Regions from separate parts of the Variovorax glucosi genome, predicted to be linked through region 1. Evidence: predicted binding sites of a transcription regulator. Region 1 holds the regulator's gene; each other region holds the start of a gene.
The links. The regulator LexA, encoded in region 1, represses DNA repair genes until DNA is damaged. The targets are predictions, from matches to a motif close to ACTGTATNNNNATACAGT.

Region 1 (9,976 bases):
GTCAGCTTCATCGGTCTGCTCCTTGAATTGAAAAACCGACCCGCGGGTCGGTTTTCATTGCCTGCCTGGTCGCGCTGACCGGCGATCAGCCGAAGTTCTTCTCGGCGAATTCCCAGTTCACGAGCTTCGAAAGGAAGGTCTCGACGAACTTCGGACGCAGGTTGCGGTAGTCGATGTAGTAGGCGTGCTCCCAGACGTCGACCGTCAGGAGCGCGACATCGGCGGTGGTGAGCGGCGTGCCGGCGGCGCCGGTGTTGACGATGTCCACCGAACCGTCGGCCTTCTTCACCAGCCACGTCCAGCCGGAACCGAAGTTGCCAACGGCCGACTTCGTGAAGGCTTCCTTGAAGGCATCCAGCGAGCCCCACTTGGCATCGATAGCGGCCGCCAGCGCGCCCGAAGGTGCACCGCCGCCCTGCGGCTTCATACAGTTCCAGAAGAACGTGTGGTTCCAGATCTGGGCCGAATTGTTGTAGATGCCGCCGCTGGACTTCTTGATGATGTCTTCGAGCGGGAGGCTCTCGAACTCGGTGCCCTTCTGCAGGTTGTTCAGGTTCACGACGTACGCGTTGTGATGCTTGCCGTAGTGGTACTCGAGGGTTTCCTTCGAGTATTCAGGGGCCAGTGCGTCCATCGGGTACGGGAGAGGAGGAAGTACGTGTTCCATTTTTTATGCTCGTGGTTGGTTGCGGGAAACAATGATTCTAGGAAGTAATTACTTGACTCGCGTCGGCAGACGCCGTGTCGGTGAGCCCGAAACGGTCATAGGAACCGAGCCGTCCGCGAGTTGCGCTGACAACGCATCGCCTTCGGTCGCCTGGCGGGCGCTCGTGACGGCACGGCCCTGCGCATCGGTGAGCCACGCATAACCGCGCTGCAGCACCAGCGCGGGATCGAGCAGGCGCAGATGCGCTGCGTGGCGATCCAGTCGTTCGCTGCGTTGACGGACGTAGCCTGCCAATGCCGGCAGAAGCGCAGCCTCGGCTGCGCGCTGCCGCGTCGCGAGTCGTTCTTTCTGGGAAGCGACGGCATAGCGCAGCCGCTGCGCATCGTGCGCAAGCGACAACCGCTGTCTCGCCACCGCGTTCGATGGCCGGCCTAGACGTCCGGCGGCCAGATCGAGCCGCTGCGAAAGCGTGTCGAGCCGGCTGCCGATGGCGGCCGTCAGCTGGTCTTCCAGTTGCGACAGCGCGTTGAGCCAGACATCGCGCGGTGCGGCGATCAGCTCGGCCGCGGCGGTCGGCGTCGGCGCGCGCAGATCGGCGACGAAATCCGCGATCGTGAAATCCGTCTCGTGTCCCACGCCGCTGACCACCGGAACCGGACTGCGCGCGATGGCGCGCGCCAGCGTCTCGTCGTTGAAAGCCCACAGGTCTTCGATCGATCCGCCACCGCGCACCAGCAGGATTGCGTCGACGGCCGGCTGCAGCGCGTAGAGCGATTCGAGCGCGCGGACCAGTTCGGCCGGCGCATTCGCACCCTGGACCGCCGACGGCGCAAGCACCACCGACAGATGCGGAACGCGGCGCTGCAGGGCGGTCGCGACGTCGTGCAGTGCCGCGGCGCCCAGCGAGGTCACGACGCCGATGGTCCGCGGCATCACGGGCAGCGACCGTTTGCGTGCCGGATCGAAAAGCCCCTCGGCCTCCAGCCGCGCCTTGCGTTGCAGGAATTGCTCGAAGAGCGCGCCCTGCCCCGCGCGCGAAAGGCTTTCGACGACCAGCTGGAGATCGCCGCGCGGCTCGTACACGGCCAGGCGACCGCGTACTTCGACCTGGTCGCCCTCGCGCGGCGAGAAGTCCAGCATGCCGGCCGCGCGCCGGAACATCGCACAGCGCAACTGGCCGCTGCCGTCCTTCAGCGAGAAATAGCAATGCCCGCTCGCAGCCCGCGAAAAGCCGGAAATCTCGCCGCGGACCGACACTGGATTGAAGCGTGCATCGAGCGTCTCGGCAACGGCATGACACAGCGCGCCGACGTCCCAGACGCGCATTCCCGAGACGGAAACCGGTGGGCGCGCGCTCATGCGGATTGCGCTTCGCGCGGGTTGTGGTAGCAAACTCTTCCACAGGCGCGCAGTGCATGCCTTTGGTGCATGTTCAAGCGGCCCTCGACGCACGAGTTACCGTGTAACCCATTGATTTCATTGAATAAATAGCTGCTCAAAATTCAATCGAACTGTTGCAGGGCACGGCCCATGCGGGTTTGGACGACTTCCCAACGTAGTTACTCACAAAGTTATCCACAGATTCTGTGCGTCGCTGCGTGTTCGGCGGACCGGTCTCGTGCCTCGGTGATAATCGCCTCGCTCAGCGGTCCAAGGCGGGAGGTTTCGTGTTTTCAATCATAGTTGCAGCGGGTTGGCCGATATGGCCGTTGCTTGCGTGTTCGGTGCTAGCGGTGGCTCTGGTCATCGAGCGCTTCGTGAGCCTCAGGACCGATCGCGTCCTGCCGCCGAAGCTCCTCGGCGAGGCGATCGCCGTCTCCCGTACGGCCATTCCAGGCGTGGACGTGGTCACCAAGCTGGAACACAACTCCGCACTCGGCGAAGTGCTGGCCTCCGGCTTTCGTGCCCTGAACGCCGATCCGCGCTGCAGCGACGAAGACCTGCATGCCGCGATGGAAGGCGCCGGCCGCGCGGTGGCGCATCGCCTCGAGCGGTGGCTGCCTGCGCTGGCAACCATCGCCTCCGCAGCGCCGCTTCTGGGCCTTCTGGGCACCGTCATCGGGATGATCGAGATCTTCGGTTCGCAAGCACCCACGGGAAACGCAACCGGCGCCGGCAATCCGGCACAGCTTGCGCACGGCATCTCGATCGCGCTCTACAACACGGCCTTCGGCCTGATCGTCGCGATTCCCACGTTGATCTTCTGGCGCTATTTCCGCACCCGGGTCGACGAGTACCTGCTGAATCTCGAGCTGGCCGGCGAGCGCTTCGCCCGTCACCTGAACGCCCTCCGGAAGTGACGGAAGCGATGAAAGCGATGCAATGAAGCGCGGTCGCATGTCCTTCCGGCGCGGTTCGCGCGACGAACCGGAGATCAACCTGATCCCGTTCATCGACGTGCTGCTGGTCGTGCTCATCTTCCTGATGCTGTCGACAACCTACAGCAAGTTCACGGAGATGCAGTTGCGCCTGCCGGTCGCCGACGTGGATGCGCAGCGCGACCGTCCGAAGGAAGTGATCGTGTCGATCTCTTCCGACGGCCGCTATGTGGTGAACAGGGCAGTCGTGACCGAGCGGAGCGTCGATGCCGTGGCCGCCGCACTCGGCGCCGCCGTCGACGGCAAGGACAGCGTGGTGATCATCAGTGCCGATGCCAACAGCACGCACCAGTCGGTCATCACCGTGATGGAGGCCGCGCGCCGCGCCGGGCTGTCGCAGATCACCTTCGCGACGCAGTCGACGTCCACGTCCACGTCCCCATCGACGTCGGCCAGCCCGTCGAACCCGTCGCCGCGGCGCTAGGCCGGTCTTGGCGTTCTCCGGATTGCCCGAAGCGTGGCTGCGTCGCGGAACGACAGCGCGATTGCTCTGGCCGCTCTCGCAGATCTATCGCGCCCTGACCGCCGTTCGCCGCTGGCTTTATGCCGCCGGCTGGTCGAAGAGCGACCGGGTGCCGGTTCCGATCGTCGTGGTCGGCAACGTGGTCGCGGGCGGCGCCGGAAAGACGCCGGTGGTGATCGCCATCGTGCGTCACCTGCAGATGCGCGGGTTCTCGGTCGGCGTCGTTTCGCGAGGCTACGGCCGGCGCACGCATGACTGTCGCGAAGTGCTGGCCGACAGCGATCCGCGCGACGTCGGCGACGAGCCGGCGCTGCTGCGCCATGCGACCGGCGCGCCGGTGTTCGTCGCGAGCAGACGGATCGAGGCCGCACGCGCGCTGCTGGCGAGGCATCCCGGCGTGCAGCTGATCGTCAGCGACGACGGATTGCAGCATCTCGCCATGCGGCGCGACGTGGAGATCTGCGTGTTCGACGAACGCGGGATCGGAAACGGCTGGCTGCTGCCGGCCGGCATGCTGCGCGAGCCCTGGCCGCGCCACTGCGATCTGGTGCTGCACACCGGCGCCCGCGCTGCATTCGGCGGCGGATTCGCGGCGACGCGCGCACTGGCCGACTACGCGTTGCGTCGAAACGGCGAACGCGTCGCACTCGACGGACTCGGCGTTGCTGGTAACCGGCCACTGGTCGCCGTCGCAGCGATCGCCCGGCCGGAGGCCTTCTTTTCGATGCTGCGATGCCGGGGACTGCGGCTGACCCGGACCATCGCGCTGCCCGATCACCACGATTTCAGCGACTGGCAGGCATTGCCAGCTGTCGACGGCGTCGCGCCGGTGGTGCTTTGCACCGAGAAGGACGCGGTCAAGCTGTGGCGTTCTTTTCCGGAAGCGCTCGCGATACCGTTGCTGTTCGAACCGGAGCCGCGCTTTTTCGAGGCGCTCGATGCAAAGTTATCATCGCTCGATGGACACCAAGCTGCTTGAATTGCTCGTCTGCCCCGTCACCAAGGGGCCGCTCACCTGGAACGTCGAAAAACAGGAACTGGCTTCGCGCAGCGCGCGTCTGGCCTATCCGGTGCGCGACGGCATTCCGGTGCTGCTAGAGAACGAGGCCCGCGTACTTTCCGATGAAGAACTCGGCATCTGAATGACCGCCGTCGTGCCGACGCCCCCGAAATTCGTCGTCCTCATACCCGCCCGACTCGCCTCCACCCGTCTTCCCGACAAGCCGCTGGCGGACATCGCCGGCCTGCCGATGATTGTGCGCGTCGCGCAACGGGCCAGCGCATCTAGCGCTTCGCGGGTGGTGGTGGCCGCCGACGACCTCAGGATTGTCGATGCCTGCAGCGCGCACGGCGTCGAGGCGCTGCTGACCCGCACCGACCATGCCAGCGGCAGCGACCGGCTGGCCGAGGCGTGCACGCTGCTCGGACTCGACGACGCGACGATCGTGGTCAACGTGCAGGGCGACGAACCGCTGATCGATCCCGCGCTGATCGACGCCGTCGCGGCCATGCTGGCAGCGCACGACGATGCCGCCATGAGCACTGCGGCACACGCCATCGATTCGCCGGAGGATTACGCGAATCCGAATGTCGTCAAGGCGGTGCTCGACGCGCGCGGCAACGCGATGTACTTCAGTCGAGCGCCGATTCCGTGGTGGCGCGACGGCGGCGTTTCAGCCGACGGGCTGCGCCAGCTTCCGCTGTTGCCGGAAGCGCTTCGGCACATCGGCATCTATGGCTATCGAGCCGGTTTCGTACGCGAATTTCCTGCGTTGCCGCCGGCTCCGATCGAAAGCACCGAGGCGCTGGAGCAGCTCCGTGCGCTCTGGCACGGACACCGGATCGCGGTGCATGTGAGCCCGCTGCGTCCCGGTCCCGGCATCGACACGCCGGACGACCTGGCCAGGGTCCGCGAATTGCTGTCCCGCACCTGACGCCGGACCTTCCGCAAGGGGAATTTCGCACGGAACCGCATGCTATCCTCGACGCAATTCCGCCCGGCGCATTGACCCCAAGGCGTGACAAAAAATTCAAGAAAAGTGCGAGGACACCATGAGACTGATTTTGTTGGGCGCCCCCGGGGCAGGCAAGGGCACGCAGGCGGCATTCATCTGCCGCAAGTTTTCCATCCCACAGATCTCGACCGGCGACATGCTTCGCGCCGCGGTCAAGGCGGGCACTCCCCTGGGCCTTGAGGCCGAAGCCGTCATGGCTTCCGGCGCACTGGTGAGCGACGATCTCATCATCAATCTGGTCAAGGAGCGCATCGCGCTGCCGGACTGCGCCGGCGGCTTCCTTTTCGACGGCTTCCCGCGCACGCTGCCACAGGCCGACGCGCTGCGTGCGGCCGGCGTGAAGCTCGATTACGTCCTTGAAATCGACGTGCCGTTCAGCGACATCATCGAGCGCATGAGCGGTCGGCGCTCGCATCCGGCGTCGGGCCGGATCTACCACATCGCATTCAATCCGCCGAAGGCCGAAGGCGTCGACGACCTGACCGGCGAAGCGCTGGTGCAGCGAGACGACGACAAGGAAGAAACCGTGCGCAAGCGGCTCGATGTCTACAGCCAGCAGACGCGTCCATTGGTGGATTACTACGCCGCATGGGCCAAGACCGAGCCGGATGCAGCGCCGAAGTACCGCGCCATCAGCGGCGTGGGTTCGGTCGACGAGATCACGAAGCGGGCACTCGAAGCGCTCAGCGCCTGATCCGTCAGCGGGAAGCGTGGGCGTTCGGTCCCATCAATTCCAGCATCAGCGAGATTCGCGCCTTCACCGGCGAAAGGTTGCCCGCGTCGCGCAAGGTGGCGTGAGCGATCGGCAGGATTCGTCCCTGCGCGCACTTCGTCGCCCGAACCACCGCGACGCCAGCCTCCCGAGCGCGCAGTGCCGCAGCTTCGATGCTTCGATGGATGCTTCCGTTGCCGGTTGCAGCGATGACGAGTCCGTCGAGCGCATCTCCCGCAGTCGCGTTTGCGCACAGCGCATCGATCGTCCGGCCAGTGGCGCCCGCGTGGCTGGCGACGATCTCGACACGCGGCCAGCAGTCTGCCGGAAGCGCGCGGACACGCTCCAGAGATTGCGCTGCGCCCGCCGGGTCGCCACCGGGCCACTCTCGTACGCGACGCAGCGCACCCTCCTCCATGTGGCCGATCGGACCGGCATCGCCCGAATCGAAGGCATCCAGCCGGTAGGTATGCACTTTCTGCACGTCTAGCGCACTGTGAACACGTCCGGCGCAAACGACGGAGACGCCGCACGCCGACGGGTCCGGAGTGCCGCTCGCGATGCAGACGGCGTCGCGCATGTTCTGCGGACCGTCCGGCGCCAGTGCCGTTGTGGGACGCATGGCGCAGGTCAGGACGACCGGCTTCTCCGGCGCGAGCACCCGTTGCAGGAAGTACGCGGTCTCCTCGATCGTGTCGGTGCCGTGCGTGACGACGATGCCGTCGATGTCCGGTAGCGCCAGCCACTCGGCGCAGCGGTCGGCAAGCGACTGCCACACACCGAAATCCATGTCCTTGCTGTCGAGTTGGGCGACCTGCTCGGTCAGGAGCGTGACACCGTCGGGCGCGAGATCCTCGACCAGTTCGGCCACTCCGACTTCTGCCGCGCTGTATCCGATGTTGTCGAGCGCGCTCGACGCACGTCCGGCGATCGTTCCACCCGTGCCGATGACGACGACGCGTCGCTGACGCGCACTTTTGTTGTCCATTGCTTGCAAACTCCAGAAAACTGGTTAAAAATACAGGTACTGGATATCCAGACAGTAGCGCAAGGAGTTCCCATGCAGTTCGCCGTCAAGCTTACAGCCCGTCAGCAGCAGATTCTCGATCTCATCCGCAGCACCATCGCCCGCACCGGCGCGCCACCGACGCGTGCCGAGATTGCGGCAGAACTCGGTTTCAAGTCCGCCAATGCAGCGGAAGAACATCTTCAAGCCCTGGCACGCAAGGGCGTGATCGAGCTCGTGAGCGGCACATCCCGAGGCATTCGCCTCAAGGGAGACGCGCTTCGCTCGCTCAACGAGTCGCGCAACAACCAGTTTTCGCTCTCGCTGCCCGGCATGTCGCAGCTCGCCCTGCCGCTCGTCGGTCGCGTGGCTGCCGGTTCGCCCATCCTGGCGCAGGAACACGTCGAGCAGACCTATTACCTGGAGAACACGCTGTTCCAGCACCAGCCGGACTATCTCCTCAAGGTGCGCGGCATGTCGATGCGCGACATCGGCATCATGGACGGTGACCTGCTGGCCGTGCAGTCCACCAAGGATGCGCGCAATGGCCAGATCGTCGTCGCACGTCTCGGCGACGAGGTCACGGTGAAGCGTCTTCAACGCAACGAGCAGGTGATCGAGCTGCATGCCGAAAATCCCGACTACCCGACCATCGTCGTCCAGCCGGGCGAGCCGTTCGAGATCGAGGGCCTTGCCGTCGGTCTGATCCGCAACACGATGCTCATGTGACCTGAGCACACGCGCTGCGAGAGGTGGCGGGCGTATGGCGTGTGGCCATCACCCTCTCCCAGCCTTTGTGAATGCAATCCTGCCTGTGTTCAACCTCTGATTTGGAGATCGCATGGGAATCGCTTTGCTTACTTTCGTGGACCTGCTCGCACCGCTGCAGTCGCTGGCTTGCCGCTGGATGCCGAAAAAGGACATGGGTCCGACCGACCGCTCGGCGGGACTGCGCTATGTCTCGGTTCGTCCGGCCTGCACGGCGCGCAGTGCCACCGGCAGCGCAGAGACCGTCTCGCACGAGTCGAATGCACCGGCGGCCGTCGCGGCTGCGGGACGACCGGCTGCACGACCGTTGCGCGTGGTGCGAACCGTCGACGCCCATCAGGCCGGACAGACCCAGCGAAGAACCGGACGCGTCATCCTGTCCGGGCGTCTCGTCGACGTATGCGCCGAACTCGACCGGCTCGCGGCGCTGGAAGCAGCCGAGATCTCACACGGAGTGCGCGTTCTGCACTGAACCGTCGCTGAGCCGTCGCTGAACTGTCGCTAAGGCAGCGATGAGGCGGGACGAGGCACAATGGGACGCCATGAACATTGTGATTCTCGACGACTACCAGGACGCAGTGCGCAAGCTGCGCTGTGCTTCCAGGCTCGATGCCTACGCGGCGAAGGTGTACACCAACACCGTGAAAGGCATCGGCCAGCTTTCGGTCCGCCTCAAGGACGCCGACGTGATCGTGCTGATCCGCGAAAGAACGCAGATCTCTCGTCAGCTGATCGAAAAGCTTCCCCGCCTCAAACTGATTTCGCAGACCGGTCGTGTCGCGGGCCACATCGACGTGACGGCCTGCAGCGAACACGGCGTGGCCGTTGCGGAAGGCAGCGGCTCGCCGCTCGCACCAGCAGAGCTCACTTGGGCGCTGATCATGGCTGCGATGCGCAGGCTGCCGCAGTACATCAGCAACCTGAAACACGGCGCATGGCAGCAGTCGGGCCTCAAGTCGGGTTCGATGCCACCCAATTTCGGGCTCGGAACCGTACTGAAGGGCAAGACGCTGGGCATCTGGGGCTATGGCCGTATCGGACAACTGGTGGCGCGCTACGGACAGGCTTTCGGCATGCAGGTGGTGATCTGGGGACGCGAAGGCAGCCGCGAACAGGCGCGATCGGACGGCTTTCAGGTGGCGCCGAGTCGCGAGGCCTTTTTCCAGGCTTCCGACGTCGTCACCGTTCATCTGCGTCTGAACGAAGAAACGCGCGGCATCGTGACGCTGGAAGATCTCTCGCGCATGAAGCCGACCGCGCTGTTCGTCAACACGTCGCGAGCCGAACTCGTCGAACCGGACGCCCTGCTCGCGGCGCTGAATCGCGGCAAGCCGGGCATGGCGGCGATCGACGTCTTCGAAAGCGAGCCGCCGCTCCAGGGTCACGCCCTGCTCCGTCTCGAGAATTGCATCTGCACCCCGCACATCGGTTACGTAGAGCAGGAAAGCTACGAATCGTATTTCGGCCAGGCCTTCGACAACGTCGTGAGCTTCATCAGGGGAAATCCGACCAACATCGTGAACCCGGGCGCGCTTCAGGTTCGACGCTGAACGCTTCATCTAGAGATTACCTGTCTTGTTCCGCTTCTTCGAGAGACTGCTTCATCCGTACCCGATCGCCGAGCCTTCACCGCCGCCCTCCGGATTTGTTTCCTTCGTCTGGTCCTGCACCCGCGGACTCCGGGGTGCCATCGCAGCGATGGCATTGCTCACGGTGGCGATGTCCGTCTTCGAAGCACTGCTTTTCGCGATGCTCGGCCGGATCGTCGACTGGCTCGGCGGCCAGGTTCCGGCGCAGCTCTGGCAGGACCGCGGCACCACGCTGATCTGGCTCGGCGTCGCACTCGTCGCCAGCATCGCGGTGGTGGCGCTGCAGACCATCGTCAAACATCAGACGCTGGCCATCAACCTGCCGATGCGGCTGCGATGGAATTTCCACCGGCTGATGCTCGGCCAGAGCATGGCGTT
Region 2 (9,976 bases), 720 kb from region 1:
GCGCATGGCGGTCGCGACGTCGCCGGCCAGCGCTGCCACGCACAGCTCGTGCATCTTGCGCGGCGCCACGTTGGCGGTGACGCTGATGTTGCCCTGACCGCCGCACAGCATGAGCGCGACGGCGGTCGGGTCGTCGCCCGAATACACCGCGAATTCCTTCGGCAGATCGCGTATCAGCCACTGGGCGCGCTCGATGTTGCCGGTCGCTTCCTTGATGCCGATGATGCCGGGCACTTCGGCCAGACGCAGCACGGTGTCGTGCGCCATATCGGCGACGGTGCGGCCCGGCACGTTGTAAAGCACGATCGGAAGGTCGCCCACCGCTTCGGCAATCGCCTTGAAGTGCTGGTACTGGCCTTCCTGGGTCGGCTTGTTGTAGTAGGGCACGACCTGGAGTTGCGAATCCGCACCGACGCTCTTGGCGAACCTGGCCAGCGCAATCGCTTCGCGGGTGGAGTTGGCACCGCAGCCGGCCATGACGGGCACGCGCCCCCTGGCTTGTTCGACCGAGACACGGATGATTTCGCCGTGTTCCTCGACATCGACCGTCGGCGATTCGCCGGTGGTACCGACCACGCCCAGGCAATCGGTGCCTTCCTCGATGTGCCAGTCGATCAGTTTGCGGAGCGCGGGATAGTCGACGCTGCCGTCTTCGTGCATCGGCGTGACCAGCGCGACGATGCTGCCTGTCAGTTGCTCCAAGGGGGTCTCTTTGTCGTTGACGAAAGTAGTCATTCTACCGGGCTCAGTTTGGCGGGAAATGGGAGGGAATCGGACGCGCGAACCGCCGCGATGCGCTGGACGAAACGCGCCCGTCCCTCCAGGAAACCGTTTTCGTAGGCGACCACGTGCAGGCCTTCGCAGGCGCGGAGCAGTTCGCCCGGTTGCAGCAGGAATTCGGGGCGCGACGGGCGGCCGACGGTTTCGTTGCCGGCGGCAAACGTTTCGTACAGCAGTACGCCGCTCGGAGCGACGGCAGCGACGATGTCCGCGAGCAGGGGGCGCCAGAGGTAATTGGTGACGACCACGGTATCGAACGTTCGGCCGGCGAAAGGCCACGGGCCGCCTTCGATGTCGGCGTCGACGATCTCGGCGCCCGTCTTTGCAAGCGAAGCAAGGCTGGCGAGCGCTTCCGGCGAGCGGTCGACGCCCGTCACGCGATGGCCGCGTGCATGCAGCCAGCGCAGATGACGGCCGTTGCCGCAGGCCACGTCCAGCACGCTGCCACCCGGCGCGATCAGATCGCACCAGCGCACGATCCACGGCGAAGGCACCGCCGTCGGAAGCATCAGAAACAGGCCCAGAGCTGGTCGATCATGGTCACCATGAACGCCGGCCGCGTGTAGAGGAGGAATACGGCGCCGAGCACGGCGACCGCCACCACGCCGGCAGCGGTCTTCAGGATCTGATCGCGGACGGCGCGGTGCATGGGTGGATCCGAAATCATGCCGAAATCAGGCCGAAACGGGCGAGGTCGTCGGCCGCACGATGGCGTGTTCCTTCACCGGCAGGTTGATCAGCCCTGCCATCACGCCCAGCGCGATCGACAGATACCAGACCACGTCGTAGCTGCCCGTGCGGTCGTACAGGAAGCCGCCGAGCCAGACGCCGAGGAACGAGCCGACCTGATGGCCCAGGAATATGAATCCGCTGAGCATCGAAAGGTGCGCGATGCCGAAGATCTGCGCCACCAGCGCGTTGGTCGGTGGCACGGTCGACAGCCAAAGGAAACCCATCACGCTGGCGAACACATACACGCTGACCGGCGAGATCGGCACGATCAGGAACAGCGAGATCGCAATTGCGCGCCCGAAATAGATGGCCGACAGGATCTTCCGCTTGGCCAGCCGCTGGCCGAGCGTGCCTGCCACATAGGTGCCGAACACGTTGAAAAGGCCGATGAGCGCCAGCGCATAGCTGGCCACTTCGGGCGACAGGCCCTTGTCCTTGAGATAGCTCGGCATGTGCACGCCGATGAACACCACCTGGAAACCGCAGACGAAGTAGCCGGCCATCAGCAGCCGGAAGCTCGGGTAGCTGAATGCTTCGGCAACGGCCTGGCCGATGCTTTGCTGACGCTGCACGCCGGTCGTGATGCGGCGCGGCTCGCGCAGGCCGAACGCAAGCGGAACGATCAGCAGTACGGCCGCGGCCAGTACGAGCAGCGCCGTATGCCATCCGAGCCGCGCGATCAGCTGGCCTTCGATCGGCACCATGAGGAACTGACCGAAAGAGCCGGCCGCCGCGGCCACGCCCATCGCCCAGGAGCGCCTCTCCGCCGGGATGTTCCGCCCGATCACGCCGTAGATCACCGCGTAGGTCGTGCCGGCCTGCGCGGCGCCGATCAGCACGCCGGCCGTCAGCGCGAACAGCAGCGGCGTCGGCGAAAGCGCCATGCCGGCGAGTCCGGCCGCATAGAGCGCTGTGCCGATCAACAGGACGCGAAAGGCGCCGAGCCGGTCGGCCAGCATGCCGGCAAAAACGCCGATCACGCCCCAGGAGAGGTTCTGGATCGCGATGGCGAAGGAGAAGGTCTGCCGCGTCCAGCCCTGCTCCTGCGTGATCGGTTGCAGCCACAAACCGAACCCGTGCCGGATGCCCATGGACAGCGTGACGATCATGGCGCCGCACAGCAGTACCTGCTTGATGGACAGCGTAGGCCGGGTCGGCGAGGGCAGTGTGGAGGACATCCACCGAATGTAGCCAATCGGGCATTGCCGGGCGGCGCTTCGGCGACAACCATTGTTGATATTTGAGGAGAGCGGCGATGCTCCGGGCGCATCGGCTCCGGGAAAACCATGTGTGAACTGTATGAGCATCCAGTGGTTTTTCGACGCTCACTACAATCCGCCCCATGGCGACCCCTCCCAAGACATCCTCCACAGTTCCTGCACCTTCCTCTGCGCCGGCATATTCGGAAGGTTCGATTCGCGTCCTGAAGGGTCTCGAACCCGTCAAGCAGCGACCGGGCATGTACACCCGCACCGACAACCCGCTGCACATCATTCAGGAAGTGCTCGACAACGCGGCCGACGAAGCGCTTGCCGGGCACGGCAAGAAGATCAGGATCACGCTGCATGCGGACAGCTCCGTCAGCATCGAGGACGACGGCCGCGGCATTCCGTTCGGCATGCATCCGGAAGAAAAAGCGCCGGTCGTCGAGCTGGTCTTCACGCGGCTGCATGCGGGCGGCAAGTTCGACAAGGGCTCTGGCGGCGCGTACAGCTTTTCGGGCGGGTTGCACGGCGTCGGCGTCAGCGTGACGAATGCGCTGTCGACCCGACTCGAAGTGACTTCGCACCGCGAAGGTTCTGTGGCGAAGCTGGCGTTTTCGGCCGGCGACGTGATCGAGCCGCTGGTGATTCGCGCGCTGGAAGCCGGCGAACGCAAGCTCGGCACCACCGTTCGCGCCTGGCCCGACCCGAAGTATTTCGAATCCGCCGCGCTGCCGATGGCCGAGCTGACCCATCTTCTGCGCAGTAAAGCGGTGCTGATGCCCGGCGTGACCGTAACGCTGGTCAACGAAAAGACCAAGGACACGCAGCAGTGGCTCTACAAGGGCGGCCTGCGCGATTACCTGATGCAGACGCTGCATGGCGAGCCTGTGATTCCGCTCTTCGAAGGCGCCGGCCATGCCGACAGGAATGCCGAGAACTTCGCCGTGGGCGAGGGCGCCGACTGGTGCGTCGCATTCACCGAAGACGGACAGCCGGTGCGCGAGAGCTATGTCAACCTGATTCCGACCAGTGCCGGCGGCACGCACGACAGCGGGTTGCGCGACGGCCTGTTCACGGCGGTCAAGAGCTTCATCGAATTCCACTCGCTGCTGCCGAAGGGCGTCAAGCTGCTGCCGGAAGACGTGTTTGCGCGCGCTTCATATGTGTTGAGCGCCAAGGTGCTGGACCCGCAGTTCCAGGGGCAGATCAAGGAACGGCTGAATTCGCGCGATGCAGTGCGGCTGGTGTCGAGCTTCGTTCGGCCGGCGCTCGAACTCTGGCTCAATCAGCATGTCGATTACGGCAAGAAGCTGGCCGAACTGGCGATCAAGGCGGCACAAACCCGCCAGCGCGCCGGCCAGAAGGTCGAGAAGCGGAAGGGCTCCGGCGTGGCCGTGCTGCCGGGCAAGCTGACCGACTGCGAAAGCAAGGACATCGGTCACAACGAAGTGTTTTTGGTCGAGGGCGATTCGGCCGGAGGCAGCGCCAAGATGGGCCGCGACAAGGAATGCCAGGCGGTGCTGCCGTTGCGCGGCAAGGTTCTGAATACGTGGGAAGTCGAGCGCGACCGCCTTTTCGCCAACACCGAAATCCACGACATCTCGGTCGCCATCGGCGTCGATCCGCACGGCCCGAACGACGCGCCAGACATGAGCGGCCTGCGCTACGGCAAGGTCTGCATCCTCTCCGACGCCGATGTCGACGGCTCGCATATCCAGGTGCTGCTGCTGACGCTGTTCTTCCGCCACTTCCCGAAATTGATCGACACCGGCCACGTCTACGTCGCAAAGCCGCCGCTCTACCGCATCGACGCCCCGGCGCGCGGCAAGAAACCGGCCTCGAAGGTGTATGCACTCGACGAAGGCGAACTGGTCGCCACGCTCGACAAGCTGCGCAAGGACGGTGTCAAGGAGGGCGCCTGGAGCATCAGCCGCTTCAAGGGTCTGGGCGAGATGAGCGCGGAACAATTGTGGGAAACCACGCTCAATCCGGACACGCGTCGCCTGATGCAGGTCCAGTTGGGCCGTCTGGATTTCACGGCTACACAGGGTGAAATCACGAAGCTGATGGGCAAGGGCGAAGCGGCCGCACGGCGCGAACTCATGGAGTTGCGCGCCGACGACGTCGAGATCGACGTCTGACCGATTCACGCAATCCATTCACCGACATATGAAAAGGCACGAGATCGTTCGCAAATCGCTGGCGCGCTGGCTCGCGCCGCTGTCGATGTGCGTCGCGCTGCTGGTGTCGCATCAGGCGGTGCAGGCCGCCGACATCTACGGCTACGTCGACAGCAGCGGCACCGCGCATTTCGCCGCAGAGAAGCTGGACGAGCGATACAGGATCTTCTTTCGCGGCGGACAGAGTTTCGACACGGCGAAGGGCATCGGTTCGCCTCTGCTCGGCGGCAAGGTTCCGCATGCATCGCAAACGCTGCTGGCGTTGTTCGAGGCTTCGCCCAGCTACAAGACAGCCAAATCCGCGTTGCAGGCCGCGTCGAGCAAGCACGATATCGACTACGAACTGCTGCAGGCGCTGGTCGCGACCGAATCCGGCTTCAACGCGCAGGCCGTCTCTCCAAAGGGAGCGGTCGGCCTGATGCAATTGATGCCCGCGACCGCGCAGCGTTATGGCGTTGCCGCGGACAAGCGGACGACCATCGAGGACAAGCTGTTCGATCCGCGCATCAACATTGCCGCCGGCTCGCGCTACCTGCGCGACCTGATCGCGATGTTCCCAGGCCAGATCGAACTGGCGCTCGCGGCGTACAACGCGGGCGAAGGCGCGGTGCAGCGTGCGGGCAACAGGATCCCGAACTATCGCGAAACGCAGAACTACGTCCAGACCGTGCTGCAGCTCTATGCGTACCTGAAGCCGGGCGCTACAAGTGGATCGGGCGGATCGGGCCGCGCCGCCGTCGGCGGCAAGTCGCCGGGACGCGTCCGCATGGAGATGGGCGGCGCGATCGGCCGCGGCAACATGCCGTCCGGGCAGCAATTGCAGATTCCTGTGCTACCGACTTCGCCGTACATGCCCGATAGGCCCGCCTCTACTTCGGCCCTGCCACCGGTGCCACCGGCGATTACTGAATAAGCAACCCGATTTTTTCCGAGAACGATTGACGATGGATTCCCAACCCCCGCTCGACCTCCTGCCCGCCGACGACGGCCACGACGGAGGCGGCGGCACGACGCTCACGCTGGCCGACTACGCCCAGACCGCCTACCTCGAATACGCGCTCAGCGTCGTCAAGGGCCGTGCGCTGCCCGACGTGAGCGACGGCCAGAAACCGGTGCAGCGGCGCATTCTCTATTCGATGTCGCGCATGGGGCTCGGCTTCGGCGGCACCAACGGCACGGTCGGCGCCAAGCCGGTGAAAAGCGCGCGCGTGGTCGGCGACGTGCTCGGCCGCTTCCATCCGCACAGCGACCAGGCCGCCTACGACGCGCTGGTGCGCATGGCGCAGGATTTCTCGCAGCGCTATCCGCTGGTCGACGGCCAGGGCAATTTCGGCAGCCGCGACGGCGACGGCGCCGCGGCCATGCGCTACACCGAAGCTCGTCTGGCACGCATCACCAGCCTGCTGCTCGATGAAATCGACGAGGGCACGGTCGACTTCATACCCAACTACGACGGCAGCACCATCGAGCCGCGCCTGCTGCCCGCACGCCTGCCGTTCGTGCTGCTCAACGGCGCGAGCGGCATCGCGGTGGGCCTGGCGACCGAAATTCCGAGCCACAACCTACGCGAGATCGCCGACGCCTGCGTTGCGCTGATCAAGAAGGACGGCAAGCTCAGCGACGAGGAACTGCTGCAGATCGTGCCCGGCCCCGACTATCCGGGCGGCGCGCAGATCATCAGCAGCGCAGCCGATATCGCCGAGGCCTACCGCACCGGTCGCGGTTCGCTCAAGGTGCGTGCGCGCTGGAAGATCGAGGAGCTTGCGCGCGGACAGTGGCAACTTGTCGTCAACGAACTGCCGCCGGGCGTCAGCACCCAGAAGGTGCTTGAAGAAATCGAGGAACTGACCAATCCGAAGATCAAGACCGGCAAGAAGGCGCTCAGCGCCGACCAGACGCAGGTGAAAGCCGCCGTTCTGTCGGTTCTGGATGCCGTGCGAGACGAGTCGAGCAAGGACGCGGCCGTACGGCTGGTGTTCGAACCCAAGACTTCGCGCATCAGCCAGGAAGAGTTCATCACCACGCTGCTGGCGCAAACCTCGCTGGAAACCTCGTCGTCGATCAACATGACGATGGTCGGCATCGACGGCAAGCCGACGCAGAAATCGCTGCGCAAGATGCTCAACGAGTGGATCGCGTTCCGCGAGCAGACAGTCGAGAAGCGTTCGCGGCACCGCCTGGGCAAGGTGCTGGACCGCATCCACATCCTCGAAGGGCGGCAGATCGTCCTGCTGAACATCGACGAGGTGATCGCGATCATCCGCGCGGCGGATGAGCCGAAGACAGCGCTGATCGCGCGCTTTTCGCTCAGCGAACGGCAGGCCGAGGACATCCTCGACATCCGGCTGCGCCAGCTCGCGCGGCTGGAAGCCATCAAGATCGAACAGGAGCTCAAGAGCCTGCGTGAAGACCAGAAGAAGCTCGACGACATCCTCGGCAGTCCGGCGTTGCTGCGTCGCCTGCTGATCAAGGAGATCGAGGCCGATGCGAAGTCTTTCGAAGATCCGCGCCGCACGCTGATCCAGACCGAGAAGCGCGCCGTCGCCGAAGTCAAGGTCATCGACGAACCGGTGACGGTGATCGTTTCGCAAAAAGGCTGGGTGCGGGCGCAGAAGGGCTGGGCCAGCGCTGCGGCACCGGCGGGCGCTGGCGGCGCTGCGGTGACCGAATACAGCTTCAAGTCCGGCGACGCGCTCTATGGCGCATTCGAATGCCGCACGGTCGACACGCTGCTGGTCTTCGGCACGGCGAAGGACAAGAGCGTGCGCGTCTACACGGTGCCGGTGGCTTCGCTGCCCGGCGGTCGCGGCGACGGACAGCCACTGACGACGCTGATCGAGATCGACAGCGGGACGCAGGTCGCGCACTGCTTCGCGGGTGCGGCCGGCGCAAGCCTGCTGATCTCGAACACCGGCGGCTACGGTTTCATTGCAGCGGTCGAAAACATGATGTCGCGGCAACGCAGCGGCAAGGCGTTCATCGACTTGGGCGAGGGCGAGCAGCTCTGCCGTCCGTCGCTGGTGCATGCGGCACAGGCGCCGCTGGGCAAGGGCGTCGTCGGCGTCGAGCCGTTGCCGGCTGCCACGCATGTCGCTTGTGCCTCGGCAGGCGGGCGCATCCTGACCTTCGACATCACCGAGCTCAAGGCGCTTCCGAAGGGTGGACGCGGAATGATGCTGATCGACCTGGAGCCGAAAGACACCTTGGCGGGCGCTGCAGCCTACACGCGCAGCGTGAAGATCGAAGGCATCGGCCGCGGCGGCAAGGAGCGCGACGAGACGCTGGAAATCCGCACGCTGAACAATGCGCGCGGCAGCCGCGGCCGCAAGGGCAAGGCGGCGGACCTGGGCTTCAAGCCGGCGTCGATCGTGCGGGTGCTCTGATGAACTTTTCCAACTTCGATCTGAGCGCGCTCGGTGTGGTGCTGGCCAGCTTCACCGGCGTAGGGAGCTTTTTTCTCGGGCGCCATCTGCGGCGCAAGCGACAGGAAAAGAAGCAGACGAAAGAGCGCGCAGCGCTGGAAGCGACGCAAAGCCGCCAGGTACGAAGGGCGCGCGAGCGCGGGCAGCGAAAGTGATCTGGTAATTGCCCGGCTTCGTCCGACCGGTAGGCCATCCAACCCGTGGCACTATTTGTGCAAAAGCAGCAGAGGAGAAAACATGACCCCCAAGAACGACAACCTCGACGCCACCGCACGGCTGGCCCTCGATCTTCAACTCGCGCTCTACCTCGACCTGGTCGCAGTCCTTGAGAAAGCCGGCGTGGTCAGCTACCGCCAGATGTCGGCGCGTGTGCTGAGCATCAGCATGGATGCGCAGGACGATGGCGAAACAGCGCTGGCGCAGGCGCTGGAAGGCGTTGCGAAGGGCTTTGCCGGGCATGGCGACGGCCTCTCCATCGACCTCATGAAGTCCGCACGCGACGTGCGCGACGACGAAGCCCTGGGCGACGTGCCGCATCGTCCCGAGGACGATCGCTTCCCCTGAACGTCGCCTCGCACGAGGCCCACGTTTCGAAATTCCCCTGCAGGATCGGCGTCAGTCCGGACGTCCAAGGGTAATTGCGGATGCGAGCATGAAACCGGTTTCATAAACTGGACGTCATGCTTTCGTACCCGTTTGCCGAGTCCCGACCGTGAACTACCAGTTCCAGTTCGACGCCGTCTTCGCCGCCTGGCCGCTGTTGCTCAAGGGAACCTGGATCACCGTCCAGCTTTCCCTGGTCGCAACCGTGCTCGGCCTGCTGATTGCGGTGTTCTGCGCCTGGGGCAAGACATCCGGGCCGTTCTGGCTGCGCTTCATCGTCAACGCGTACATCGAGGTCATCCGGAACACGCCGTTCCTGGTGCAACTCTTCTTTTTTTTCTTCGCGCTGCCGGCCATCGGCCTGCGCTGGTCGCCGTACACGGCGGCGCTGACGGCGATGGTGGTGAACCTCGGCGCCTATGCGACGGAAATCATCCGGGCCGGTATCGAGTCGATTCCCAAGGGCCAGATAGAGGCCGGCAAGGCGCTCAACCTGAAGCCCTGGGAAATCTTCCGATTCGTCATCATCAAGCCGGCGCTCAAGGCGATCTATCCGGCGCTGACCAGTCAGTTCATCCTGCTGATGCTGAGTTCGGCAGTGGTGTCGGTCATCTCGGCGGACGACCTGACTTCGGTCGCGGCCAACCTGCAGTCGCAGACCTTCCGCAGCTTCGAGATCTACATCGTCGTTGCCGGCATCTACCTGCTGCTGGCGATGGCGTTTTCGGGTCTGTTCAAGCTGATCTACAAGCGCACGCTCAACTACCCGGATCGCCGCTAGGCCGGAGGACACAGCCATGCGTACCTTCGACTTTTCCGCTTTTCTCTTCATCCTCGAAGCGGCCAAATGGACTTTGGCGCTCTCGCTGATCGCCTTCGTCGGCGGCGCGATCCTGGGGCTGGTCATCGCGCTTGCGCGCACCTCCGAGAGCAAGACTGCGCGCGGCCTGGCGATCGGCTTCATCCAGATCTTCCAGGGCACGCCGCTGCTGCTGCAACTGTTCCTGATCTTCTTCGGCGCGCCGGTGCTGGGGCTGGACATCAATCCGTGGGT
Region 3 (9,976 bases), on a different contig from region 1:
CACGAGCTTTGCGAACTGCTCTGGAAGCTCTGGTCGCCGACCTGGAAGTTCGACGCTGCAACCTACGAGCGCAGCGCCGCTGCTTTCGACAATCCCGACTTCGTCGACATCGTGGTGCACTCCTACCGCCATCGTTACGGACTCGTCGAAGGCGACCCGGCCCATGCCGACATCCAGGCCACGCTCGCGCAGATGCCGGACATCACCGTTCCGTCGCGGACCTTCGACGGTGCGGACGACGGCGTGATGTCGACTGCCGGCAGCGCCGACCACGCACATCACTTCACCGGCCCGCACACGCACCGCACGCTGTCCGGCGTGGGCCACAACATGCCGCAGGAAGCGCCGCAAGCTTTCGCCAATGCGGTGCTGGAATTGGCTTTCCCCGAATGACCGACGCTCTCAAGACTCTCTCCGAACACCGCTGCTTCGGCGGCACACAGCGCTTCGTCGAACATGCGTCGCGCGAAATCGGCCTGCCGATGCGCTTCTCGGTATTCCTGCCGCCGCAGGCGGCGCAGGAGTCGGTACCGGCCGTCATCTACCTGGCCGGGCTGACCTGCAACGAAGAAACCTTCATGACCAAGGCCGGTGCGCAGCGGCTCGCCGCCGAACTCGGCCTTGCGCTAATCGCGCCCGACACCAGTCCGCGCGGCGCCAAGGTCGCAGGCGAGTCCGAAAGCTGGGATTTCGGCGTCGGTGCCGGCTTCTATCTGGATGCGACACAGGCGCCCTGGGCACCGCACTGGCGCATGGAGAGCTACCTGATCGACGAACTGCTGCCGCTGCTCGGCGCGCAGTTTCCGATCGACCCGCAACGCATCGGCCTTTTCGGTCATTCGATGGGCGGCCACGGTGCGCTGACGCTTGCGCTGCGCCATCCCGGCCTGTTCAAGTCGCTCTCGGCCTTCGCGCCGATCTGCGCACCGACACAGTGCCCGTGGGGTGAAAAAGCCTTCGCCGGCTACCTCGGCGCCGACCGCGCCGGCTGGGCCGAACACGATGCGACCGTTCTGATGGAAAACCAGCCGCTCGCGCCCTACCCGGCCGGCGTCCTGATCGACCAGGGCCTGGCCGACAAATTTCTCGCCGAACAACTGCATCCGCACCTGTTCGAAACCGCCTGCGCCGCCATCGGCCAACCGCTGACTATGCGGCGACACGAGGATTACGACCACGGCTACTACTTCATCCAGAGTTTCATGGCCGACCATCTCGCACACCACGCAAAGCAGCTGGGCGCTGCCGCATGACCGCGCCGCCGCAGCGCCCCGAGCTGCCCTCCCGCGAAGACATCGCGCTGCTGCCCGAATTCGACGGGCTCGATCTGCGCGACATCGATGTGGTTTCGACTGCACTGCAGGCGGAACATGCGCTGGCGGCACTCGGTGCGTTGCGCGTCGTCGGTTTCGACACCGAATCGAAACCAACATTCCTGAAGAACGAAGTCTCGAGCGGGCCGCACGTCGTGCAGTTCGCCTCACACGACCGGGCCTGGGTGTTCCAGCTGCATGACCCTGTCTGCCGCGCCGCCGTAGCCCACTTGCTGGCTTCGGGCGCGTTGACCAAGGTCGGCTTCGGGCTCGATGGCGACCGCACGCAGATCCGGCATACGCTGGGCATCGAACCGCAGGCCATCGTCGACCTCGACACGGTATTCAAACGTCGCGGCCATCGCAATTCGGTCGGCGTGAAGACGGCCATCGCGCTGGTGTTCGGCAAACGGTTCGTCAAATCGCGCAAGCAGACGACATCGAACTGGGCCACGCGCGACCTTTCCGAAGGGCAGGTTCGCTATGCCGCCAATGACGCCTACGCGGCCTTGCGCGTCATGGAAGGCTTGGGCCTGGATGCGACTTCGCTTGCGCCTATGCCGCCGATGCCGCTGTCGGCTTGAAGTCCGTCGGCTTGCTTTCTAACCGCAGGCATGACCTGCTCAAGCTTCCTTGCTTAAAAACTGCGCCGCATCCGGCGCGCTTAACGCCGCGACGAGCAACGAAAGATTGCGGTTGAGTGTCATGGGAGTGACGTTCTTGCCGTGGTTCGAGAGCTCGCCCTTGCTAATCCATGCATAGTCTTTCAACGTTTCGTCGAAAAAAACCATGTGTCCTTTGGCGGTTCCAAACATCGACGCACGCTGCCCATCTACTCCGTCGAAAACGAAATTGCAGGCACCTCGAAGTCCGGTCGCGTCTTTCAACGCACGCAAAAGAGGTCCGGTGCTCATCGCAAGTTGTTCGTTTCTCTTCTCCAACAGCGCATGCGCCGGATTCTTGACGTCGTACATCTTCCATCCCGAAGCGCTATCGGCGACTGGATCAGGACGGAAAAATGAAAGGTTCTTGCGAAGTGGGGCCAGCGGCACAGTCAAGGCTGCGTCACGCTGTGAAGAGATGAGCGCTGTGCGCGCTGTAGACGTGATCATGATGCTTGCTTTGCAGGTTGGAAATTGGAAGTTCTCAAGCTGATCGACATCCGACTGGCACAGTTCTCACGCTGCCCAAACCAACGTTGCTTCTCAAGACGTTGACGATTCAGATCGGCTTGAAGTCCGCGAGCCACTCACCGACCTCGGTCACCAGTTCGGGTAACGGCGTCGTGGCCTGCACTTCGAGTACGCGGCGTTCGCCCACCGGCGACTCGAGCGTCGCGAACTGGTTTGCGACCAGGCTCGGAGGAAACATGTGCTCCGAGGCCCGCGCGGCGACCCGTCGTTCGGCCTCTTCGCGCTCCAGCGACATGAACACGAATTGAAGTTTCGGTGCGCACGCACGAAGCCGTTCCCTGTAATCGCGCTTCAGGGCTGAGCAGGTCAGAACGGCGCCGTGCTGCGCTTCTGCAAGCGTATGGCCAAGCGTATCGAGCCAGCCGATGCGATCCGCATCGGTCAGCGGTATGCCGGCGCTCATCTTTTCGACGTTGGCTTCCGGATGGAAGTCGTCGCCTTCGATGAGCGGCAGACCGAGCGACGACGCCAGCGCGGCGCCGAGGCTCGACTTGCCGCAGCCGGAAACGCCCATCACCACCAGCCAGAAATGCGCGCGCGTGTCGGCTTCGGGGATCAGGATTTGCTGTTGCATGCGCTGGATTTTCTTATGAATCCTGAAGCGCGCGAGCTCTTAACCGTTACTGCGCAACAGCTTTTCTGCTCCAGGCGCTCTCAGCGCAGCGACTGCATGCGATAGAGCGGTGTTCAATGCCACCGGGCTCACTTTTCCGGTGAAGCTGGTGAATTCTCCGTTCTTGATCGTCACGGTATTTTTGCCCGCGGCGTCGAATCTCAATGTGTGATGTGCAGACGTGCCCATCAGCAGCACGGCGTCGTGGCTTCCCGTCTTGATATGAAGACTGCAGTTGCCATGTTTCGAAGAAAGGTCCTTGAGTGCACGCAGGCTGGGTCCGGTCTCTCTCGCCAACTGCTCGTTCTTCAATTTCATCTGAACATGCGTCGGATTGTTCAGGTTGTAGATCTTGGAAACCGAAGCGCCATCGACAGCCGGTTTGGGACGAGAAAACGAAGGCTTTTCCTGCAGCTCGGCGTGAGGCGCTTTCCTGCTTGCGTCTGGCGTCGATGAAACAGCGGTGCTGGCTGGTTTGGAAATGATCATGATGAAGGCCCTGGTAGTTAGATGATGAGCCTTCGACGTTAGTCAGCATCGCAACCGGCGCTGTTCGGAAAGTGCCTAAATCCGGCCGCGCAGTCATTCAGAAGAGATTTCCCTGCCCTGCGCCGCCCGGTGGCCGGAATGCTTCCAGGTCGAGCTTTAAGCGCTGCCGGTTGAAACCGATGCGGTTCGTCGCCTTCTCGAAGCGCTGACGGATCAGATCGGCCCACAGTCCGCTGCCCTTCATGCGCGTAGCGAAATCGGCGTCGTAATCCTTGCCGCCGCGCATCTCCTGGATGCGTGCCATGACCCGTGCGGCGCGCTGCGGGTAGTGCACATCGAGCCACTCCCTGAACAGCGGCGCCACCTCCCACGGAAGACGTATCACCGTGTAGAAAGCGCTGCGCGCACCGGCCTCCCACGCGGCCTCGAGCACCTGCTCCATGTCGTCGGTGATGAACGGAATCTGCGGCGCAACGCAAACGCCGACCGGCACGCCCGCTTCGGCCAGCGCGCGAATGGTGCGCAGCCGGCGATGCGGCGCAGCGGCGCGCGGCTCCAGCTTGCGGGAGAGATCGCCATCGAGCGTCGTGACGGTGATGTACACGGCGGCAAGCCGGTCTGCGGCCATCGGTGCGATCAGGTCGAGATCGCGTTCGACGGCGCTGGATTTGGTGACGATGCCAAAAGGATGGCGGGTTTCGCTCAGCAGTTCGACCACCGAGCGCGTCAGGCGCAGGTCGCGCTCGATCGGCTGATAGCAATCCGTGGCGGTGCCGAGCGCGATCTGGCTTGGGCGGTACGCCTTGCGGCCGAGCTCGGCGCGCAGCACTTCGACGATGTTGCGCTTGGCTATCAGCTTGGTTTCGAAGTCGAGCCCCGGCGACATGCCGAGATAGCTGTGCGTCGGCCGCGCGAAGCAGTAGATGCAACCGTGTTCGCAGCCGCGGTACGGGTTGAGCGAGCAGTCGAAAGGTATGTCGGGCGAATCGTTGCGGGTGAGCACCGATTTCACATCCTCGAAGCGCACTTCGGTCTTCGGCGCCGTTGAGTCGATCATGTCCTCTTCCTGCTGTCCTGGAGAGTTCCAGCCGTCGTCGAACGCGTCGCGCACGTCGACTTCGAAACGGTGGGCGATGCGCGTGGCCGCACCGCGACCCTTGACGGCTTGGAGAGGCACGATGAAATTCGTCATGATCACTGTATTTTTATACAGTATCCAGGATCTCGCAACCGTTACTTCACTGCACCTCGCAAGCGATTTGCAAGCGATTCGCAATCCAAGCGTCTGTCCGACAGGGCAAAAAGCTTTGAGGGGTGTTACCTATTGCGCAGATAGGCTTAAATGTTTCTCAGGAGGATTTCTCAACGTGCAAATCGATAACCACCGTCTGAACGAACAGGACATCTGGCTTTTCCGCGAGGGTACGAATGCAGAGTTGCATCGCGCCATGGGTTGTCAACTTCAGCCGGAGGGAGGCGCTTCATTCGCCGTCTGGGCACCGAACGCCGCGGCCGTGTCGGTCGTCGCCGACTGGAACGGCTGGGACGAGAACACGCTGCGGTTGAAAGCGCGTGACGACGGCAGCGGGATTTGGGAAGGTTTTGCGTCCGAAGCAACGCGCGGCGCGGTCTACAAGTACCGGATCTTTTCGCAACAGAACGGCTACGTTGTCGACAAGGCGGATCCGTTCGCCTTTTTCTCCGAAGCCGCTCCGGCCACCGGATCGCGTGTCTGGTCGTTGGAGTACACCTGGAACGACGCCGACTGGATGTCGAAGCGCGGTGCGAAGAACGCACTCGGCGCACCGATGTCGATCTATGAGGTCCATCCTGGCTCATGGCAGCGGCAGGACGGCCAGATGATCGGATGGCATGAACTTGCGGAGCGCCTTTCCGCCTACGTGCTGCACATGGGCTTCACCCATGTCGAGTTGATGCCCGTCACCGAGCACCCGTTCTATGGGTCCTGGGGCTACCAGACCACTGGCTATTTCGCGCCAACCTGGCGCTACGGCACCCCGCAGGATTTCATGGCGTTCGTCGATCACATGCACCGGAAGGGCATCGGCGTGCTCCTGGATTGGGTGCCGTCGCACTTCCCGACCGACGAGCATGGGCTTGGTTATTTCGACGGAACGCATCTGTTCGAACATGCCGATCCGCGCCAGGGTTTCCATCCGGAGTGGAACTCTGCGATCTTCAACTATGGCCGCAACGAAGTCCGGAGTTTCCTGATCTCGTCGGGTCTGTTCTGGCTCGACAAGTACCACCTCGACGGCCTGCGTGTGGATGCTGTCGCATCGATGCTGTATCTCGATTACGCGCGCAAGGACGGTGAATGGATTCCCAACGTGAACGGCGGGCGCGAGAACCTGGAGGCGATCGAATTCCTGCAGGACCTCAACCGCGCCGTCTATCGCGCGCATCCGGACACCGTCTCCATCGCTGAAGAGTCGACGGCCTGGCCGATGGTGTCGCGACCGGCCGACATGGGCGGCCTGGGCTTCGGAATGAAATGGAACATGGGCTGGATGCACGACACGCTGTCGTACTTCGCCAACGATCCGCTCTATCGAAGCCATCATCAGGGGCAGCTCACCTTCTCGCTCGTCTATGCGTTCGACGAGAACTTCGTCCTGCCGATTTCGCACGATGAAGTCGTGCACGGCAAGGGCTCGATGATCAACAAGATGCCGGGCGACGAATGGCAGCAGTTTGCGAACCTGCGTGCGCTGTTCGGCCTGATGTGGGGCCATCCTGGCAAGAAACTGCTGTTCATGGGTTGCGAATTCGGGCAGCGCCGCGAATGGACGCATGACGGCGAACTCGAATGGTGGTCGCTCGACAAACCCGAACACGTCGGCCTCCAGCGTTTCGTGCGCTCGCTGAATCATGTTTACCGCGCGGAACCGGCGTTGTATGAAGTCGACTTCTCGCCGCGCGGCTTCGAATGGATCAGCACCGACGATGCCGGCGCCAGCGTGATCGCTTTCCTGCGCAAGCCGCTGGACGGCGGCGCTCCGGTACTGGTGGTCTGCAACCTGACGCCTCAACCGCACACGGGCTACATGTTGGGCGTGCCGGAAGCCGGAATCTGGCGCGAGATCCTGAACAGCGACTCGGCCGATTTCGGCGGTGCCGGCTGGGGGAACATGGGCCAGGTTGCGACGACCGACAACTGGTCGCATGGTCGCCCGCAATCGCTCGCCCTCACGCTGCCGCCGCTGTCCACGCTCATCCTGAAGCACGCACCCGACGCTCCTTGAACCTGAACGCCACGTCCAAGATACCAACATGCCCAAGACCGAACGCACCAAATCCGACACCGAAGCAAAAGGCAAGGCCAAAGCTTCGACCAAGACCGCAGCGAAAAAGATGACCGGTACGAATACGCCCGCGACGACGAGCGCAGATCTTCAGGTCGGGTTCGACGGCCGCATTCGTGCGGTTGTCGATGCGGTGCTGCCCAACGTCGATGGGGGTCGCTTCGCGATAAAGCGTGTCGCGGGCGAACGCTTCGACGTGACGGCGCATTGCTTTGCAGACGGCCACGACGCTTTGCGCGTCGTTCTGCAATGGCGTCCGGAAGGCGAGACCGCCTTCAACGAAGTGCCGATGGTTCTGCTGAACAACGACATCTGGGAAGCGTCTTTCGTACCGCCAGTGCCGGGGCGTTACCTTTACACGGTCGTGGCCTGGGTCGACTCTTTCGCTTCCTGGCGCCATGAACTGACGCGCCGCATCGACGACGAAGACATCCGCATCGCCGCGCAGGTCGGCTCGCTCGAAATCGCCGGCGCGGCCTCCCGTGCACAAGGTGCGGACCAGCAGACGCTGCTGCAGCTCGCGGACGAACTCGACCGCATCGCGCAGGACCCGGACATCGAAGCGATCAGCATCAAGGCGACCGCGCTCGACGGCGAACTCGATGCACTGGCTTCGCTATACCCGGACCGACGTTTCGAGGCACACTATCCGGTCGCGATGCCGCTGGTCGCCGATCGCCGGAAGGCGCGCTTCAGCAGCTGGTACGAATTGTTCCCGCGTTCCGCAGGCACCGAGCCCGGCGTGCACGGGACGTTGCGCGATGTGGAAGCACGGATTCCGGCCATCGCCGCGATGGGGTTCGACGTGCTGTACTTTCCGCCGATCCATCCGGTCGGTCGCATCCAGCGCAAGGGGAAGAACAACGCCCTCGTCACCGAAGACGGCGATGTCGGCAGCCCGTGGGCCATCGGCTCGGACGAAGGCGGCCACAAGTCGATCCTTCCCGAACTCGGCACGGCTGAAGATTTCCGCAGCCTCGTCGGCAAGGCGAAGGAAGCCGGTCTCGACATCGCACTCGACATCGCGTTCCAGTGCGCGCCCGACCACCCGTATGTCAAGGAACATCCGGGCTGGTTCCGCTGGCGTCCGGACGGCAGCGTGCAGTACGCCGAGAACCCGCCGAAGAAGTACCAGGACATCTACCCGTTCAACTTCGAATGCGACGACTGGCGCGGTCTGTGGGCAGAACTCAAGAGCGTGTTCGACCACTGGATCGGCGAAGGCGTCACGGTGTTTCGCGTCGACAATCCGCACACCAAGGCTTTCCCTTTCTGGGAATGGGTGATCGGCGAGATCAAGCGCGAACATCCTGAAATCATCTTCCTGGCCGAAGCGTTCACACGTCCGAAGGTCATGCACCGGCTCGCGAAGGTCGGCTATTCGCAGTCGTACACCTACTTCACCTGGCGCAACACGAAAGCGGAACTCGAAGCGTATTTCACCGAGCTGATCCAGAGCCCGGGCATCGACTACTTCCGTCCCAACGTCTGGCCCAACACGCCCGACATCCTGCACGCGCAGCTGCAGAGCGGCGAGGCCGCGATGTTCCGGCTTCGTCTGGTACTGGCCACGACATTGGCAGCCAGCTACGGCATCTACGGCCCGGCCTACGAGCTGCTCGAATACAAGCCGCGCGGTCCGGGTAGCGAGGAATATCTCGACTCCGAGAAGTACCAGCTCCGCACCTGGGACCACGACAGCGCGGACAGCCTGGCCCCGTTGATCACCCGGCTGAATGCGATCCGCAAGGCCAACGTCGCGCTGCAGTCGAATTCAAGTCTTCGCTTTCTCGCCGTCGAGAACGACCAGTTGATCGCCTATGCGAAGGCGTCGGAAGACGGCCGCAACGTGATCGTGACGGTGGTCAATCTCGATCCACAGAACGCGCAGGATGGATGGATCGGCCTGGAGCCGGCATCGATCGGCGTCGAGCCCGGTCAGCCGTTCCAGGTCCACGACTTGCTTTCAGACGAACGCTATCTGTGGCAAGGCGACTGGCACTACGTTCGTCTCGATCCGCAGCAGGCTTCCGCCCATGTGTTCGTCGTTCGCCGTCGCGTTCGCGACGAGCACGACTTCGATTCCTTCCAGTGACCTTCTCGTTCAAAGATACCGAAGCCATGAATGCACCCCTGCCCGCACTGACGCTGGAAACCCCCGAGATCGACACCAGCGACGACCCGCAGTGGTACCGCGACGCCGTCATCTACCAGCTCAACGTCAAGGCGTTCTTCGACACCAACAACGACGGCGTCGGCGACTTCAAGGGCGTGACGGCGAAGCTGGATTACGTCAAGGACCTGGGCGTCAACACCATCTGGCTGATGCCGTTCTATCCGTCGCCGTTGCGCGATGACGGCTACGACATTTCCGAGTACGAAGACGTCAATCCGCAGTACGGGACGATCGCCGATTTCAAGGAGATGCTCGAAGCCGCGCATGACCGCGGGCTGCGCGTGATCACCGAGCTGGTCATCAACCACACGTCGGACCAGCATCCGTGGTTCAAGGCGGCACGCAAGGCTCCGCCCGGTTCGCCAGAACGCAATTTCTATGTCTGGAGTGACACCGACCAGATCTACCAGGGCACGCGGATCATCTTCACCGACACCGAGACGTCGAACTGGACCTGGGACCCGGTCGCGAAGCAGTACTTCTGGCACCGCTTCTTCAGCCATCAGCCCGACCTGAATTTCGACAATCCGGCGGTGATGGAAGCCATCCTGAAGACGATGCGCTTCTGGCTCGACATGGGCGTCGACGGCTTCCGTCTGGACGCGATTCCCTACCTCATCGAGCGCGACGGCACCAGCAACGAGAACCTGCCCGAGACGCACGTCGTCATCAAGCAATTGCGCGCAGCCATCGACGCCGAATACAAGAACCGGTTCCTGCTGGCCGAGGCCAACATGTGGCCGGAAGACGTGCGAGAGTATTTCGGCAACGGCGACGAATGCCACATGGCTTATCACTTCCCGCTGATGCCGCGCATGTACATGGCCATCGCGCAGGAAGACCGCGACCCGATCATCGAGATCCTG

Region 2: a site for LexA is predicted at 2,807-2,824, ahead of ACSFA3_RS05315 (DNA topoisomerase IV subunit B). Genes of this name have one in related genera too.
Region 3: a site for LexA is predicted at 4,805-4,822, ahead of ACSFA3_RS13780 (PA0069 family radical SAM protein). Genes of this name have one in related genera too.

Annotation. Positions count from the first base shown of each region.
Region 1 is NZ_JBPJZE010000001.1:390,813-400,788, forward strand. Features, by position in the region: gene ACSFA3_RS01895 (alpha/beta hydrolase fold domain-containing protein) at 1-11, opposite strand, end outside; gene ACSFA3_RS01900 (superoxide dismutase) at 86-667, opposite strand; gene xseA (exodeoxyribonuclease VII large subunit) at 716-2,026, opposite strand; gene ACSFA3_RS01910 (MotA/TolQ/ExbB proton channel family protein) at 2,335-2,967, shown strand; gene ACSFA3_RS01915 (ExbD/TolR family protein) at 3,005-3,469, shown strand; gene lpxK (tetraacyldisaccharide 4'-kinase) at 3,477-4,487, shown strand; gene ACSFA3_RS01925 (Trm112 family protein) at 4,468-4,650, shown strand; gene kdsB (3-deoxy-manno-octulosonate cytidylyltransferase) at 4,651-5,442, shown strand; gene adk (adenylate kinase) at 5,561-6,217, shown strand; gene ACSFA3_RS01940 (asparaginase) at 6,222-7,223, opposite strand; gene lexA (transcriptional repressor LexA) at 7,296-7,970, shown strand; gene ACSFA3_RS01950 (hypothetical protein) at 8,083-8,481, shown strand; gene ACSFA3_RS01955 (D-2-hydroxyacid dehydrogenase family protein) at 8,552-9,559, shown strand; gene ACSFA3_RS01960 (ABC transporter ATP-binding protein) at 9,729-9,976, shown strand, end outside.
Region 2 is NZ_JBPJZE010000001.1:1,115,704-1,125,679, reverse strand. Features, by position in the region: gene dapA (4-hydroxy-tetrahydrodipicolinate synthase) at 1-735, opposite strand, end outside; gene ACSFA3_RS05330 (class I SAM-dependent methyltransferase) at 732-1,289, opposite strand; gene ACSFA3_RS05325 (hypothetical protein) at 1,289-1,429, opposite strand; gene ACSFA3_RS05320 (MFS transporter) at 1,455-2,690, opposite strand; gene ACSFA3_RS05315 (DNA topoisomerase IV subunit B) at 2,855-4,858, shown strand; gene ACSFA3_RS05310 (lytic transglycosylase domain-containing protein) at 4,944-5,810, shown strand; gene parC (DNA topoisomerase IV subunit A) at 5,842-8,280, shown strand; gene ACSFA3_RS05300 (hypothetical protein) at 8,280-8,474, shown strand; gene ACSFA3_RS05295 (hypothetical protein) at 8,557-8,883, shown strand; gene ACSFA3_RS05290 (amino acid ABC transporter permease) at 9,032-9,703, shown strand; gene ACSFA3_RS05285 (amino acid ABC transporter permease) at 9,720-9,976, shown strand, end outside.
Region 3 is NZ_JBPJZE010000002.1:1,187,311-1,197,286, reverse strand. Features, by position in the region: gene ACSFA3_RS13810 (alpha/beta fold hydrolase) at 1-393, shown strand, start outside; gene fghA (S-formylglutathione hydrolase) at 390-1,253, shown strand; gene ACSFA3_RS13800 (3'-5' exonuclease) at 1,250-1,897, shown strand; gene ACSFA3_RS13795 (hypothetical protein) at 1,937-2,425, opposite strand; gene ACSFA3_RS13790 (gluconokinase) at 2,535-3,080, opposite strand; gene ACSFA3_RS13785 (hypothetical protein) at 3,120-3,608, opposite strand; gene ACSFA3_RS13780 (PA0069 family radical SAM protein) at 3,706-4,800, opposite strand; gene glgB (1,4-alpha-glucan branching protein GlgB) at 4,976-6,874, shown strand; gene ACSFA3_RS13770 (alpha-1,4-glucan--maltose-1-phosphate maltosyltransferase) at 6,984-9,029, shown strand; gene treS (maltose alpha-D-glucosyltransferase) at 9,056-9,976, shown strand, end outside.